DNA from 4 places in the Neobacillus sp. Soil_C_43 genome. Region 3 is predicted to be linked to each of the others. Evidence: predicted binding sites of a transcription regulator. Region 3 holds the regulator's gene; each other region holds the start of a gene.
The links. Region 3 encodes Rex, which represses fermentation and respiration genes when NADH is low (regulators of the CRP and FNR family bind a similar motif). Its sites were predicted from a motif close to TTGTGAAATATTTCACAA; they were not measured.
Positions count from the first base shown of each region.

Region 1: AC3A54_RS15365 (cytochrome c oxidase subunit 2A) is a predicted target of Rex. The motif match lies at 1,565-1,582, and genes of this name have one in related genera.
Region 2: AC3A54_RS11530 (TIGR04190 family B12-binding domain/radical SAM domain protein) is a predicted target of Rex. The motif match lies at 1,615-1,632, and genes of this name have one in related genera.
Region 4: qoxA (cytochrome aa3 quinol oxidase subunit II) is a predicted target of Rex. The motif match lies at 1,027-1,044, and genes of this name have one in related genera.

Region 1 is NZ_JBDGJV010000011.1:64,069-67,300, forward strand. Features, by position in the region: gene AC3A54_RS15355 (cbb3-type cytochrome c oxidase subunit I) at 1-765, opposite strand, end outside; gene AC3A54_RS15360 (cytochrome c oxidase subunit II) at 829-1,296, opposite strand; gene AC3A54_RS15365 (cytochrome c oxidase subunit 2A) at 1,308-1,457, opposite strand; gene AC3A54_RS15370 (DUF5655 domain-containing protein) at 1,819-2,211, opposite strand; gene AC3A54_RS15375 (SAM-dependent methyltransferase) at 2,367-2,963, opposite strand; partial or broken gene AC3A54_RS15380 (response regulator transcription factor) at 3,164-3,232, shown strand, end outside.
Region 2 is NZ_JBDGJV010000007.1:85,246-88,477, forward strand. Features, by position in the region: gene AC3A54_RS11530 (TIGR04190 family B12-binding domain/radical SAM domain protein) at 1-1,585, opposite strand, end outside; gene AC3A54_RS11535 (GAF domain-containing sensor histidine kinase) at 2,052-3,232, shown strand, end outside.
Region 3 is NZ_JBDGJV010000034.1:11,749-14,980, forward strand. Features, by position in the region: gene AC3A54_RS25270 (cytoplasmic protein) at 1-171, opposite strand, end outside; gene AC3A54_RS25275 (polymer-forming cytoskeletal protein) at 187-906, opposite strand; gene AC3A54_RS25280 (YhbD family protein) at 919-1,542, opposite strand; gene AC3A54_RS25285 (redox-sensing transcriptional repressor Rex) at 1,671-2,324, opposite strand; gene moaC (cyclic pyranopterin monophosphate synthase MoaC) at 2,359-2,856, opposite strand; gene AC3A54_RS25295 (ABC-F family ATP-binding cassette domain-containing protein) at 3,025-3,232, shown strand, end outside.
Region 4 is NZ_JBDGJV010000003.1:171,851-175,082, forward strand. Features, by position in the region: gene AC3A54_RS07160 (ABC transporter ATP-binding protein) at 1-111, opposite strand, end outside; gene AC3A54_RS07165 (iron-sulfur cluster assembly accessory protein) at 429-731, opposite strand; gene qoxA (cytochrome aa3 quinol oxidase subunit II) at 1,089-2,057, shown strand; gene qoxB (cytochrome aa3 quinol oxidase subunit I) at 2,047-3,232, shown strand, end outside.

The DNA of each region.
Region 1 (3,232 bases), on a different contig from region 3:
TGCAATAATAACGACGCGTGTTAAGGTATCACTCCAACGTTTCCCACCTATAATTTTTGGTACAATAACATACCAGGCAGATGTGGCAGTTAAATACCAAATATTAACCAACGTATGACCAAAAGCCCAGAATAAGGTACGGGCTACCATAACATTAATCGTTTCAACCCAGCCAAATGCCCAAGGAATAATCGTTAAAACTTCAATGGCGACAGGGATAAGGGCAAAAAACAATAGGACAAACACCCCTGTTGCAAAGTAAGCAAGAATCGGAACATGCTGTCCTTTATGGTTTTTTCTCCATTTAGCCACATTGATAAATGCTCCAATACAGCACATCCAAACCCCCAACGCTATAAATACCAAGCCTATATAAAACATTGGGTTGGCTGCCATTGGCGGATAGAACGTATACATAACAGATGCTTCATTCATTAAGATAGGAATGACGGCTAATACAAATCCAACCATCTTCATTCCGAATCCAACCCAAGCCAACTTTCTTACCTTTGGAAGCAGCCCCCCCAATGTATGGGAAAGTCCAGCATAAAAATAACCAATTGTAAAAAATGCGGTTAGTACAACAACCAATAATAAACCATGTGCCGTTAGAACTTGATAATAATTAAGCCATGTTGGCAGTTCTAATAATCCTGCACGGTTTAAACCTTGTAAGAGTCCTAACATTCCACCAAGAAGTAATGCTGTAAATGCTACAAATATATATGATTTCGTTAATCTAGCATCCTCTTTAGTTATTCCCATCGCATTTTCTGCTCTATCTTTAAATGTAGGTGAATTTGCTGTTTTCACATTGCTTCCCCCCTTTTATTTTACCGTAATCGTTGTACTCATTACTTGATGGCCAGCCCCACAATATTCATTACATAACACTAGATAGGTTCCAGGGTTATCAAACTTTTGAGTAATTTTTTGTATGTGTCCAGGTACCACCATTGCATTTAGATTTGTTCCAGCCACCTCAAAACCGTGAACAACATCTTTTGAGGTTAAGGTAAAATGGACAGTTGAGCCAGCTGGTACTTCTATATTGCCCGGGTTGAAACTGAATGCTTGTAATGTCATAACTACTTCATATTCATGTTCACCAATCTTATTAATTCCTGGCTTATCAAACGGTGCTGTTTGATCTACTTTTTGTGGATCAATGATTTCTTTGTTACTTGGCGGCTCCAAGTCAAAGGCAAAGGCTTGATAACCAGTTATTAACATGAACACCATGATCATCCCAAAACTTAAGGTCAACCAAATTTTCTCATCAAGGTTCATCTTCATCTCATTTCCCCCTATACCCTAGACATGAATAATCCATACAAAACTAAATACGTGAAAAGGATTACTACTCCTACCACTCCAACCGAAATCCATGTTCCTTTTAAAGGTTCCTCTTGATGTTCACTTTGCTTATTTTTCTTGTAACTCTTCGTAGCACCCATCCCAAATCATCCCCCTTATGATTTTGATATCTACAGCATAAATGGGAATAATTATCAATAAAGTGAACTGAATCACTATAAAAAACACACCTAAAAAGAAAAAGAAATTGCTTATTATTTCACATTCATTAGAAACCTAAAAGTTTGATTCTTTAAATGGTTCAATATTGATTGTTATCAACATGTATAACTTTTTTATAGAAAAAATCATTATAGTGAAATACATACCTAATAAAAAATAATCTATAAAATAGTAGTGACAAATTTGTGAACTCTTTGAATCCTTATGCAATAAAAAAACGCCAACAAGTATGCAGTCTGCACACGTTGGCGTTTTAAATTATTGATTAAAATTATTTAGCTAATTTCTAGCTCTTTGGTTTGCAAATATATACGCTTCTTCTAGCCACTTATTCACATCGCTAGTAAGTTCGGACTCATCTCTAATCATCAAATGATGAATCCAGCGTCCAGGATAAGGTTCTGTCGCTTCAACAATTTGGTCGTGTTCAATATATCGTCCTACGCAAAAAGTAACAACAATCGCATTTTCTGGACGTTTATTGAGCCATGGCTTGTGCTGCCATACCCAAGCAAACTTTGGTTTGGTTCCGAATGAGATTTGGGATTTGTTCACATCAAATGGTAAAGGTGCAATCGATTGGATCATTTGATTCACCGCTTGGAACAATGAGATAAGATGTTCTTGATTAGAAAAGAAGTTTTCTATCTCCTTATCAAATACAGATTCCATCCTTTATCCCCCCTCTCCTCACCTCAACCGTTTCTTGAATACGTTAGTTACATAATTAACAAATTCCTCAATTAAATTATACCGTTATTTTCCATACAAAACTATCCAAAACGCAACTCATGAAGTATGTAGCATAATATCCTGTCAAACTTTTTTCACAGTTTCTGTCCCAGAAACTGAATAACATGTGACAAGCCATTATGAAAGTCACCTTCATGACGTTCTACTTCACCCATGAAAAAGTGAACAATCCGCCAATCATTAAAGGTCTGCAAAAATTCTTCGGGGGTATATAAAAAGCCTAAATCTTTTGGACCACCACTGTTATATGGAAGTTGATATCGAGAATATACTTCCGTAATGAAATAGCCTCCAGGCTTAACCGCTCCTTTTATTCCTTGAAGGGTTTTCTTTTGTAACTCAACTGGAAAATGCCCAAAAACACAAACCACTTCATCCCATTGGTTTTGAGTCCATCTTGCTTCATTTAGGTCAACCAATTCAGTTTGAACGGTGTCCCCTCGTTCTTCAGCAAGCTTTTTTATTTTGGTTAATCCAGATTCTGCATAATCCCACGCGGTCACATTCATTCCTTGTTCAGCTAGAAATACAGCATTACGTCCTTCCCCTTCGGCAATGGTTAGCACCTCACCAGATAACTTTAGTCTCTTCTGCATTTCATTTAGAAAGACATTTGGTTCTGTTCCATAAACATAGTGCTCTGCTGCAAATCGATTATTCCACTGATTCATCGCTCATTCCCCTTTCACTCTTGTATATTTCCCATTTTATCATTGAAAAAAGATTCTTAATCAAACTTTAACAAAGGACTACTACTATAATCTAATTAGGAGTGATTGATATGAATGTTATCGGGATATTCTTAACATTAGCTGCAGAAGTATTATCTTTTTCTCACCATTAAAATTTAATAATAGAGGGTGGTGGAATCTTGAATCAAAAAAACCTTATTGGCAAGTCAGTTTTAATTGTGGAAGATGATCCGAAAATCCGGAATCTT
Region 2 (3,232 bases), on a different contig from region 3:
CCAATTCCGCTGCCTGATTTCCCTTAGGGAGGGCCAACACATGGTCGATTTTTTCTATATAGGCCATTGATTTCTCAATTTTCCCTTTGATTTCTTGATATCCCTCTTGATCAATTAGATTATATTGTAGCTTGAACTCGTTTAATTTATTAGCAGATTCATAGGTGGCATTCACGATATCATCCCTGGTCATATCCTTTGTTTCATAGCTAAGCATATGCTTCCAGGAAGGCTGAGTGATCGCTGTGCGGTGATCTTCAAGGGTGTGGCAGAATTTTTTATAGCCATGAAGCTCTGGATGTTCAAAAGCAGGGCTTGCAGGATCTAGGAATGGAGCAAGCGGCGCCACAAAGAAATAGACTCTTGGGTCCTGATGGCAGGCCAGATGAATCGTTTCACAGAAATCGATGTTTTCGATGGCACTTTGGTACGTCTGTCCAGGGATCCCCACCATGAAGAACAAATCGATTTTTTTACAGCCATTCTTTAGAGCAAAGTTAAGGGTGGCTATGACCTTTTGATTGGTACAACTGAACTTCCCATTGTAACGCCTAATTTTCTCATCATGTGTCTCAAGGGTGATTTCAATACTATACTTGGGCACACTTTCATTCATTTGCTTGAAAAATTCTTCGTCGGCATACTGGAACAGTTCAAAGACGATTTCATTTTTTAGGTTGATTTTTTTAAGGCGGCTAAAAAACTCATTTACATATTCACGACCACCCTGTCGAAGATCGTGAAGAATGAAAATGGGTGCGCGGCTAAACCGTGAAATAAATTGAATGTCCTCCACCAACTTTTTTGGTGATCGTAGGGCAAGTGAATTGCGGTTACAGTTTTGATCATAAGCCTCTCTTGATCCCCCGCAAATCAAACAGTTTTGTGTACATCCTCTCGCTGTTAACAGCGCTGTGTTAGGATATTGAAGCCATCCGTTATAAGGAAGCGGATCAAGGAAATTTCGGTATTTGAAAACGGAGCGAATGGTGTAGCGATAGCCAGGAACGTCTATATCATCTAAATCCTTTGGTACATACGTAATTGGATTGTAGCCGTACTCACTGCCTTTTTTCCAGGTTAAATTGGGTATGTCAGCATAATGAGTGTTCCTTGCCTCAATTTTGTTCATCAGGAGAAGCATCAGCTTTTCGGTAGAGTCGCCACGCATAACAAAGTCGATAAATGGATAGTCAATTAACTCTTTATGATAATAGGTGGCTGATAACCCGCCAAAAATGATGGGTGTTTGCGGATGAAGGGTTTTTACTATTTTGGCAAGTTCAATACTGCCATGTGCATGCGGGAGCCAATGAAGGTCAATTCCGAATGCTTTTGTTTGGATTTTGCTTAATTTTGCTTCGACATCAAATGATGAATTCATCAGCATCCGATTGGCAATATTGATGATCTTTACCCGCAGGCCATATCTTTCAAGGTAATCTGCAATACTTGTCAGTCCAATGGGATACATTTCAAAAACAGGTGATGACGGAACAACATCACTTATTGGGCCTGCAAGCAAAGCATTTTTCCTAAAGTCGTACACACTGGGTGCATGCAGGAGAACTAGATCATATTTCATAATTTCACCTCTTAAAATAGATGGTTGGTTTGTGAAGATATTCACAATAGAGTATAAGGTATGGTTTATAATTTTAGTTTACTATAATTATTGGTTGATAGAGTGACAAACGGGTGACAATATTTGGGTGATTTTGTGGATAAAACCAGTTGAATTTAGGACCCTAACCATAGACTTGTACTCATTAATACAAAGGTAGTAGAGAAGAATAATCCTTTTAGCAAATATAAAAAAAAGGGAAACTGTGCCATAATCATTTTACAAGCCGGAAACGGTTTGGCCCAGTATCGGTCAGTGTGTTTCATTGGACCGGTCTGGGTTTTTCTTTGTATTATTGGGAAATTTTAGATTGATTTTATCATCATGGGTCCTCTTTTATTGTTTTTATAGAATATATCCATTAAACTAAAAGTAATTAACAGAAAATTTAGATATCAAATCAAAAGCGGATGAAGGAGAGAAATGAATGAATAATTCGTCCAATTCGCAAAAAAAGGAACGGTTATCCAGGTACTTTTTACTGTGTATCTCCCTTATTGGCATTTGGATCTTTATCCAATTTGGACTAGTAAAAATAACGGCACCCAATGAAACAATGATTCTTGCTTTATTAGTTGTTTTTCTTCTGATTGTCGAGTTTTTTCCATTGCCAGTTTGGAAAGGCACCGTTACGATTTCCTTTCCACTCGTGTATGCCATTTATGTAATGGATGGCCTTTCATATACAATTCTTTCCTATGGATGTATCGTGGCAATGATTAATCTATATAAAAGAAGACCGCTCAGGATTGTGTTTTTTAATCCTGCCTTGCTACTTATCAGTTTTTATACTGCACACTTAATCAGTCAATGGTTTTTATCATTTTTAACAATTGAACTACAGTCAAGATTCTTGCAAGGAGTTCTTCACTTTAGCCTGCTTATCCTGCCTTTTTATCTTGTTAATAATTTAATTGTTGATGTATTGCTTACGATTAGACCTCAGCTCTATAACTTCCGTATATGGAAGCGGAAAACGCTGCAGGAATTGAATAGTTTCCTACTTTCATATGGATACCTGGTCCTTTTTTATTTTCTTGGAAATCAAAATAGAGGAGAAATTGATGTCTTTTCGTTCTTTTTCTTTTTTGCTCCATTAGTGTGCTTTGCGCTATTAAGTTCCATTATTGCTAACTTAAAGAAGGAGAAATCAAAATTAAAGGCACTATTTAGTATCTCTTCAGAACTTAATAAAAAAATTGCAGCACCAGATTGGTTATCTTTTTTAGCCAATAATCTTCAGGAATTTATAGATGTGGATGCCTGGATTTTATGGAAAAGAGAAAAAAAGGGTTGGAATCTAAGGTTTGCCTCAGGATTAGTTATGGATGAAATCATTTTAACAGATGAAACGGCTCAGGCGTTTGATAAAACCAGGCAGTTAACCGTTTACCATCATACGAAAAAGGACGCGGGGCCTGCGGGCAAAATATTTTCAGAAGAAGTGGGGTCGTTATTATATGCCCCATTAGTGCTTGAAAATGAGCTGGTTGGTATGTTTGTCTTTGGAAGAGTTCGGTCAAAAAGCTTTACGGAAGAAGATAGGCAGTCAGCGGCTACCCTTGCTAATCAGTTAGCCGTCTTAATTAAGACGAAATGGCTGTTTGC
Region 3 (3,232 bases):
AGCCGAGCGTGTTTTCACATTTTCGCACGCCTCACTTGTTCCATATACATGAAATCTCGAACAGTCTACATTATTGACGATGGTTCCTTCTCCTCTTATGCTGATTTTTCTATATTGGCCGCCAGGATAACTCCCCGAACCATTTATGATCAGGTTACTGCTTTTCTCCATTTTCCTACCCCCCTATTACACTTTTATACTTTCTTTGACGACAGCATTTTTATGTTTTGAAAAATCTTCCCGGTACTCAACGACACCAATTTGGCAATTCAGGCCAATCTTCACCTGATTCCCACGTACAACCTTGGCAATGGTATTTTCTAGTTCAATTTTGTCTCCTTCAATGAATTCCACTTCGAGCTGAGTGGAAAACAACGGTTTAATGAGACTTTCGAAAAAGGAACCTCTATGTTTCACCGAAATGGTTTCACCGCCGATTTCTTTTGCCTTACATGGGCCATGAAGTTGTATCATAATTTGTTCGGCATTTAATAACCCGCCTATAGCAAATTGAGAATCTGCTTTAAAAATCTCTGCCTCACAATCTCCTTCTACCCTTAACACCCCATTAATTTTGATTTCCTCACTTTTGACTTTTCCACCAACAGATGCCTTGCCAGAAACCTTTAATTTTTTCACATATAGATTTTCGCCAATCTTTGCCGTTCCATCTATCGATAGGTGCTGAGATTCAATCGTTCCCTTGACCTTTGCTTTACCGTTTATTTTCGTCTGTTCACTTGTCACATTCCCATCCACAGTCCCGAAACCATTACTTTCAAACTCCACGCAATCAACATCACTGTTAACCGTTCCGAATCCATTTACAATGACCTGGCGAAACGTTCCGCCATTGGAAGCACCGAAACCATTGATGACTAAGTCTCCTCTTTCCTTCATATCCATGTATATTCTCCTTTATAATAATTTTGCTTTGATCTCTTCCATACACGACATCAGTGAGAGCTGCACAACCATTTTCGTCCCCAAATCCATATGCATGGCTTCAGCGTTAATGAGCAAGAGACACGATGACACCCCAAGCTTCCTTGTTATCACTAATTCACAGCTTTTTTGTTTGATTAAAGTGGCATGCTCTTTTAGCACCTGAAGCATCATCTTTCCTTCATCTTGATTAATCTCACCAGATTGAAGCAGCTTCTCAAGCACATATACCTCAAGCATTCTAGTAATCGTAAATGTATGGCTTCCTTTTTCATTCTCAAGGTAAAAACCCATGACAGCAGATGAAACAATGTTACGTTTTACTAACTCATCTTTTCCTAACTGCAAGTCAGAAATATTCGGTGAAAACATGTCTGCCAGTTCATCTAGTGATAAATTTTCTTTCATTGTTTGGATTTTATTGATTCTTCCTAAAATCTTCTCTTTTGGAAAAAAGGTCTCCTGTCCCGTAAATGTTGATTTACGTATAAACCAGTCTTCTGGAATAAGGTCCTTACGTTTCCATCTATATAACTGTCCATAGGAAATTCCCGCTAATTCTAATAGGTCTTTTTTTGAGATTAACTCCTCGCTCATGGTAAAAACCCCTTTCTGTTTATCAATGTAACATAACACTGTTACGCTTGTAAAGTTGTAACTTACATATTTTTGTAAATAAAAAAAACCTCCTACGATTGAATCATCGTAAAAGGCCTTACACTGTTCTATTCCTCTACATCCACTGTCGGATAGTGCTTTAAAAAGTAAACCAATGATTGCAGTTCCACTGCCAGGTCAATATGGTGAACCCGAATCGACCCTGGTACATTTAACCGAGCAGGCGTAAAGTTTAAAATCCCTTTAACTTCCGCTTTTACCAGTCGGTCCGTTATCATTTGCGCAACAGGAGCTGGCACCGTTAAAATAGCCACCTGAATATCACTATTTTCTAATACCTTCTCCAAATCATCCATATGATGAACTGGAACTTCGCGAATCGTTGTCCCCATTTTTTCCGGATCGACATCAAACGCGACCTCGATCTTCGTGTTGTTATTTTTTAAAAAGTTATAATTTAAAAAGGCAGTCCCCAAATTACCGACCCCAATTAACGCAACTTTTGTTAATTCATCCTGATCCAGCGTTTTCCGGAAAAAGGTTAACAAATAATTAACATTATAGCCATACCCCTTCTTACCTAATGCCCCAAAATAGGAAAAGTCACGGCGAATCGTTGCCGAGTCCACCTTTACCGCTTCACTTAACTCTGCAGATGAAACTCTTTGTTTGCCGGAAGTATGCAGGTTCTTTAAAAATCGATAATAGAGGGGCAGCCGTTTCGCTGTCGCCTGTGGTATTTTCATCGTTTCGTTACTCATATTCTCCCACACCCCATGAATGGTTTTTTAACTCTTATTTAACCTGTTCATTTCTTCTAAAATCACCGTTTTTACCGCCTGTTTTTTCCACTAAATAGGTTGGTCCAATAACCATCCCTTTATCAACTGCCTTACACATATCATAAACGGTTAAAGCACAAGCAGATGCAGCTGTGAGCGCTTCCATTTCCACACCTGTATTCCCCTTTGTTTTCACCGCTGCCTCAATATGTAATTGAAAGTTCCCTGTTTGATCCTCTTCCCATGCAAAAGAAATATTCACACCAGTCAGTGGAATGGGATGACACATAGGAATAATATCCCATGTTTTTTTAGCCGCCATTACGGCTGCAACTTGGGCAACAGCTAATACATCGCCCTTTTTCATCTCATGATTGGTTATTTTGTCAAAAATTTCTTTACTTACAGTTATGCTAGAATGAGCAAGAGCAGTACGTGCTGTCTCAGGCTTGTCGCTGACATCTACCATCTTTGCTCTACCTTCTTCATTAAAATGCGTAAATTCGGCCATATAAAAAATCCTCCTACCAAAAAATAATACACTATTTTTCCTTTTATGTGTGTGAAACTTTGAACGAATCACTAGATTTTTTATAAGAACAGCTCCTAGAAGAGTCCGAGTTATTGCTGTCATTCCGCTTATACGGTACACTAGTCCTAAGTAATAGAGGTGAATAAAATGATTTTATTGCAAGTGAATCAATTACAAAAATATTATGGTGCTGACCTTATTTTATCGAATATAAAGCTAGAATTACAAACGAGAGACCGTGTGGCCCTTGTTGGCCGTAATGGTGCCGGAAAATCGACCTTATTAAAGATTATTGCCGGACATTTGTCTCATGATGGCGGCGAAATCATCAAACCAAAAGAAGTAACCATCGGGT
Region 4 (3,232 bases), on a different contig from region 3:
CACAGCTAACGGAAAAGCCAATTCCAAAATGGCTACGATAACCGCACTACTAAAGTCAAACATAAACAGTCTCTTATGCGGACGATAATAAGAAAAAAAACGACGAATCATAAATAATCTCCTTTTTTCTAGGCTCTGTTAAACTTGCCTGTTGATTTCCTCTCCAGGCACGAGCGGTTCGTGGGTGTTTCGGCGAGCCTCCTCGGCGCTTGCGCCTGCGGGGTCTCCCCTGAACCATACTCCCACAGGAGTCTTCGTGCCTTCCGCTCCAATCAACAGGGTGTAAAAATCAACACTTTTCTTTAACTCTGCCTTTTTCTAAGATAGCAATAATAGGATTATATGAGAAAAATGTAAACAATTTCAAGTATTTCGAAAATTCCAGTTAAAAAAAACGCTTGGATTACTCTCCAAACGTTTTTACATTTTTAATGATGATGATGGACACCCTTTGATGGATTAGTAATCAGCCATTCTTCATTTGGGACATGGAAGAACTGGATCCAAACATTATCTAAATAGTCATTATTTTTTTCTACAATAAAATCAATATCCTTATCCGATTGAACCACTGCATCATTTTCTGTTGGTGTATCGAGCATCAAGTCATAGTGGGCATGATCTCCATGAATACTTGTCACATACACTCGAAACATTTTTCCTTGTGCTTCCTCTTGATCCAGCATTTTTTTCAATGCTTTTGCTGCATTGCGGTTAATTTTGACCTTCATTATTATGCTCTCCTCTTTCTATGTATTCCCTATTATTATCCCATGTTTGCAGGGAAATAGACAACTTTAAGTGCTACAGTATGCCATTTGCACCCCTTTTTCCAAATCATCCCATGAATAGGATTTTATATCCTTAACAAATTTGTCACAACTTTTTACAAAAACCTATGTTAACATCACATCTATGTTGTTAATATTGTGTTATGGAAAACAAACATACAAATAATTATTATCTAATAATTAATTTAATTGTGTTTCTATTTTCTTTTATGTAAGGGAATGGCTCTAGCAAAGTTTGTGAATGAATTCACGAACAAATGTGAAAAAACGAACAATTATTGGAGGGGAAAAATCTCAATGTTTAAAAAGAACTACTTCGTTCCACTATTAGCTTTACTGCCTGTATTGCTTTTAAGCGGCTGCGATACGAATATGCTTGTTTTTGAACCCAAAGGTCCTGCAGCAAGAGATATTCTTGACTTAATCAATTGGTCACTAATCTTCATGCTCCTTGTTGTTGTTGTCGTTTTTGGTTTATTTGGTTATATCATTTGGAAATACCGCGCAACACCTGAAAATAAAGATTACGAGCCACCTGAAGAACATGGAAGTACAAAATTAGAGTTTATTTGGACTATTATTCCTATTTTAATAGTTATTGCTCTAACCATTCCAACAGTAAAAACGATTTATAAGCTTGAAAAAGTTCCTGCAGGCTATGAGAAAAAAGAGCCGATTGTCATTCATGTTACATCTGCCGATTGGAAATGGATTTTCAGTTATCCTGATCAGGGCATCGAAACAGTCAATTACGTAAACATCCCTGCAGGCACACCTGTTGAATTTAAATTAACTTCAGCTGGTACCATGCAATCTTTCTGGGTGCCTGAATTAGGCGGTCAAAAATACACAATGAATAAGATGGAAACTCAATTGTACCTTACTGCTGATAAGCCCGGAGAATTTTTAGGTAGAAATACCAACTTTAACGGACAAGGATACGCTGGTATGGAGTTTACCGTAGAAGCAAAATCACCAAAAGACTTTGAAAAGTGGGTAAAAGAAGTTAAAGAAAAGGCTCCGAAATTAACAGAGAATAAATACTTTGAACTCCTGAAGCCAACACATTTAGGCCGGGAAACATATATCGGTACACATTTAGCATGGGTTGATCACGCTAAAATGAATTCTAAGACTTATACAAACCCTGAATTGTATGAAGTCCATGGCGTGAAAGGTAAGATTTTTAAAGAAAAAGAAACTGACAGTGAGTCAACGAAAGATATGGATGGAAATTCAAATGGAGGTGAACACGATGGGCATTAATTGGCATGACTTTTTTATCGTCGGAAACCCGTTAATACTAGGTTCACAGATTGCTATTGCACTAACAATGGTAGGTATTGTAGCTGGTGTTACCTATTTAAAAAAATGGAAATGGCTTTGGCGTGAATGGATCACTACGGTTGATCATAAACGAATTGGTATCATGTACATCCTTTCTGGTGTATTAATGTTTTTCCGTGGTGGTGTAGATGGACTATTAATGAAAGCCCAAACCTCACGCCCTGAAATGCAATTTTTAGACGCTCAACATTATAACGAAATTTTCACCACTCATGGTGTAATCATGATTTTATTCGCGGCAATGCCACTTTTAATTGGCTTAATGAACGTCGTAATTCCGCTTCAGATTGGTGCACGGGACGTAGCATTTCCGCAATTAAATGCGCTTAGCTTCTGGTTATTCTTTAGCGGTGCGATGCTATTTAACATCTCGTTTGTTATTGGTGGTTCACCAGATGCTGGATGGACAGCCTACTTCCCTCTTGCCGGGAAAGAATTTACCCCGGGTATCGGTAACAACTATTATGCTGTTGCCTTGCAGATTGCCGGGATTGGTACATTGATGACAGGTATTAACTTTATCGTAACGATTTTAAAAATGAGAACAAAAGGGATGAAACTAATGAGAATGCCGATGTTCACTTGGACATCATTTGTTGCATCAATCATTATCGTAGCATCCTTCCCAATCTTTACTGTTGCGCTTGCTCTAATGACATTTGACCGTATTTTCGGTACCCATTTCTTCACGCTAAGCGGCGGTGGAATGGATATGATGTGGGCCAACTTGTTCTGGCTATGGGGTCATCCTGAGGTGTATATTGTTGTACTTCCAGCCTTCGGAATGTTCTCAGAGGTCATTTCTACTTTCTCTCGAAAAATGTTATTTGGATATAAATCAATGGTCTTTTCCGTTGTAGGTATTGCTTTCTTAAGTATGCTTGTATGGGTTCACCACTTCTTCACAATGGGTGCTGGACCAGCAGTTAACTCAGTCTTCTCGATTACGACTATGATGATTGCCATTCCAACTGGTGTTAAAATGTTTAACTGGTTATTCACGATGCGCAAAGGTCGAATCCAATTTACAACAGCGATGCTTTGGGCACTGGCCTTCATTCCTTGCTTCGTAATTGGTGGAGTAACTGGAGTTA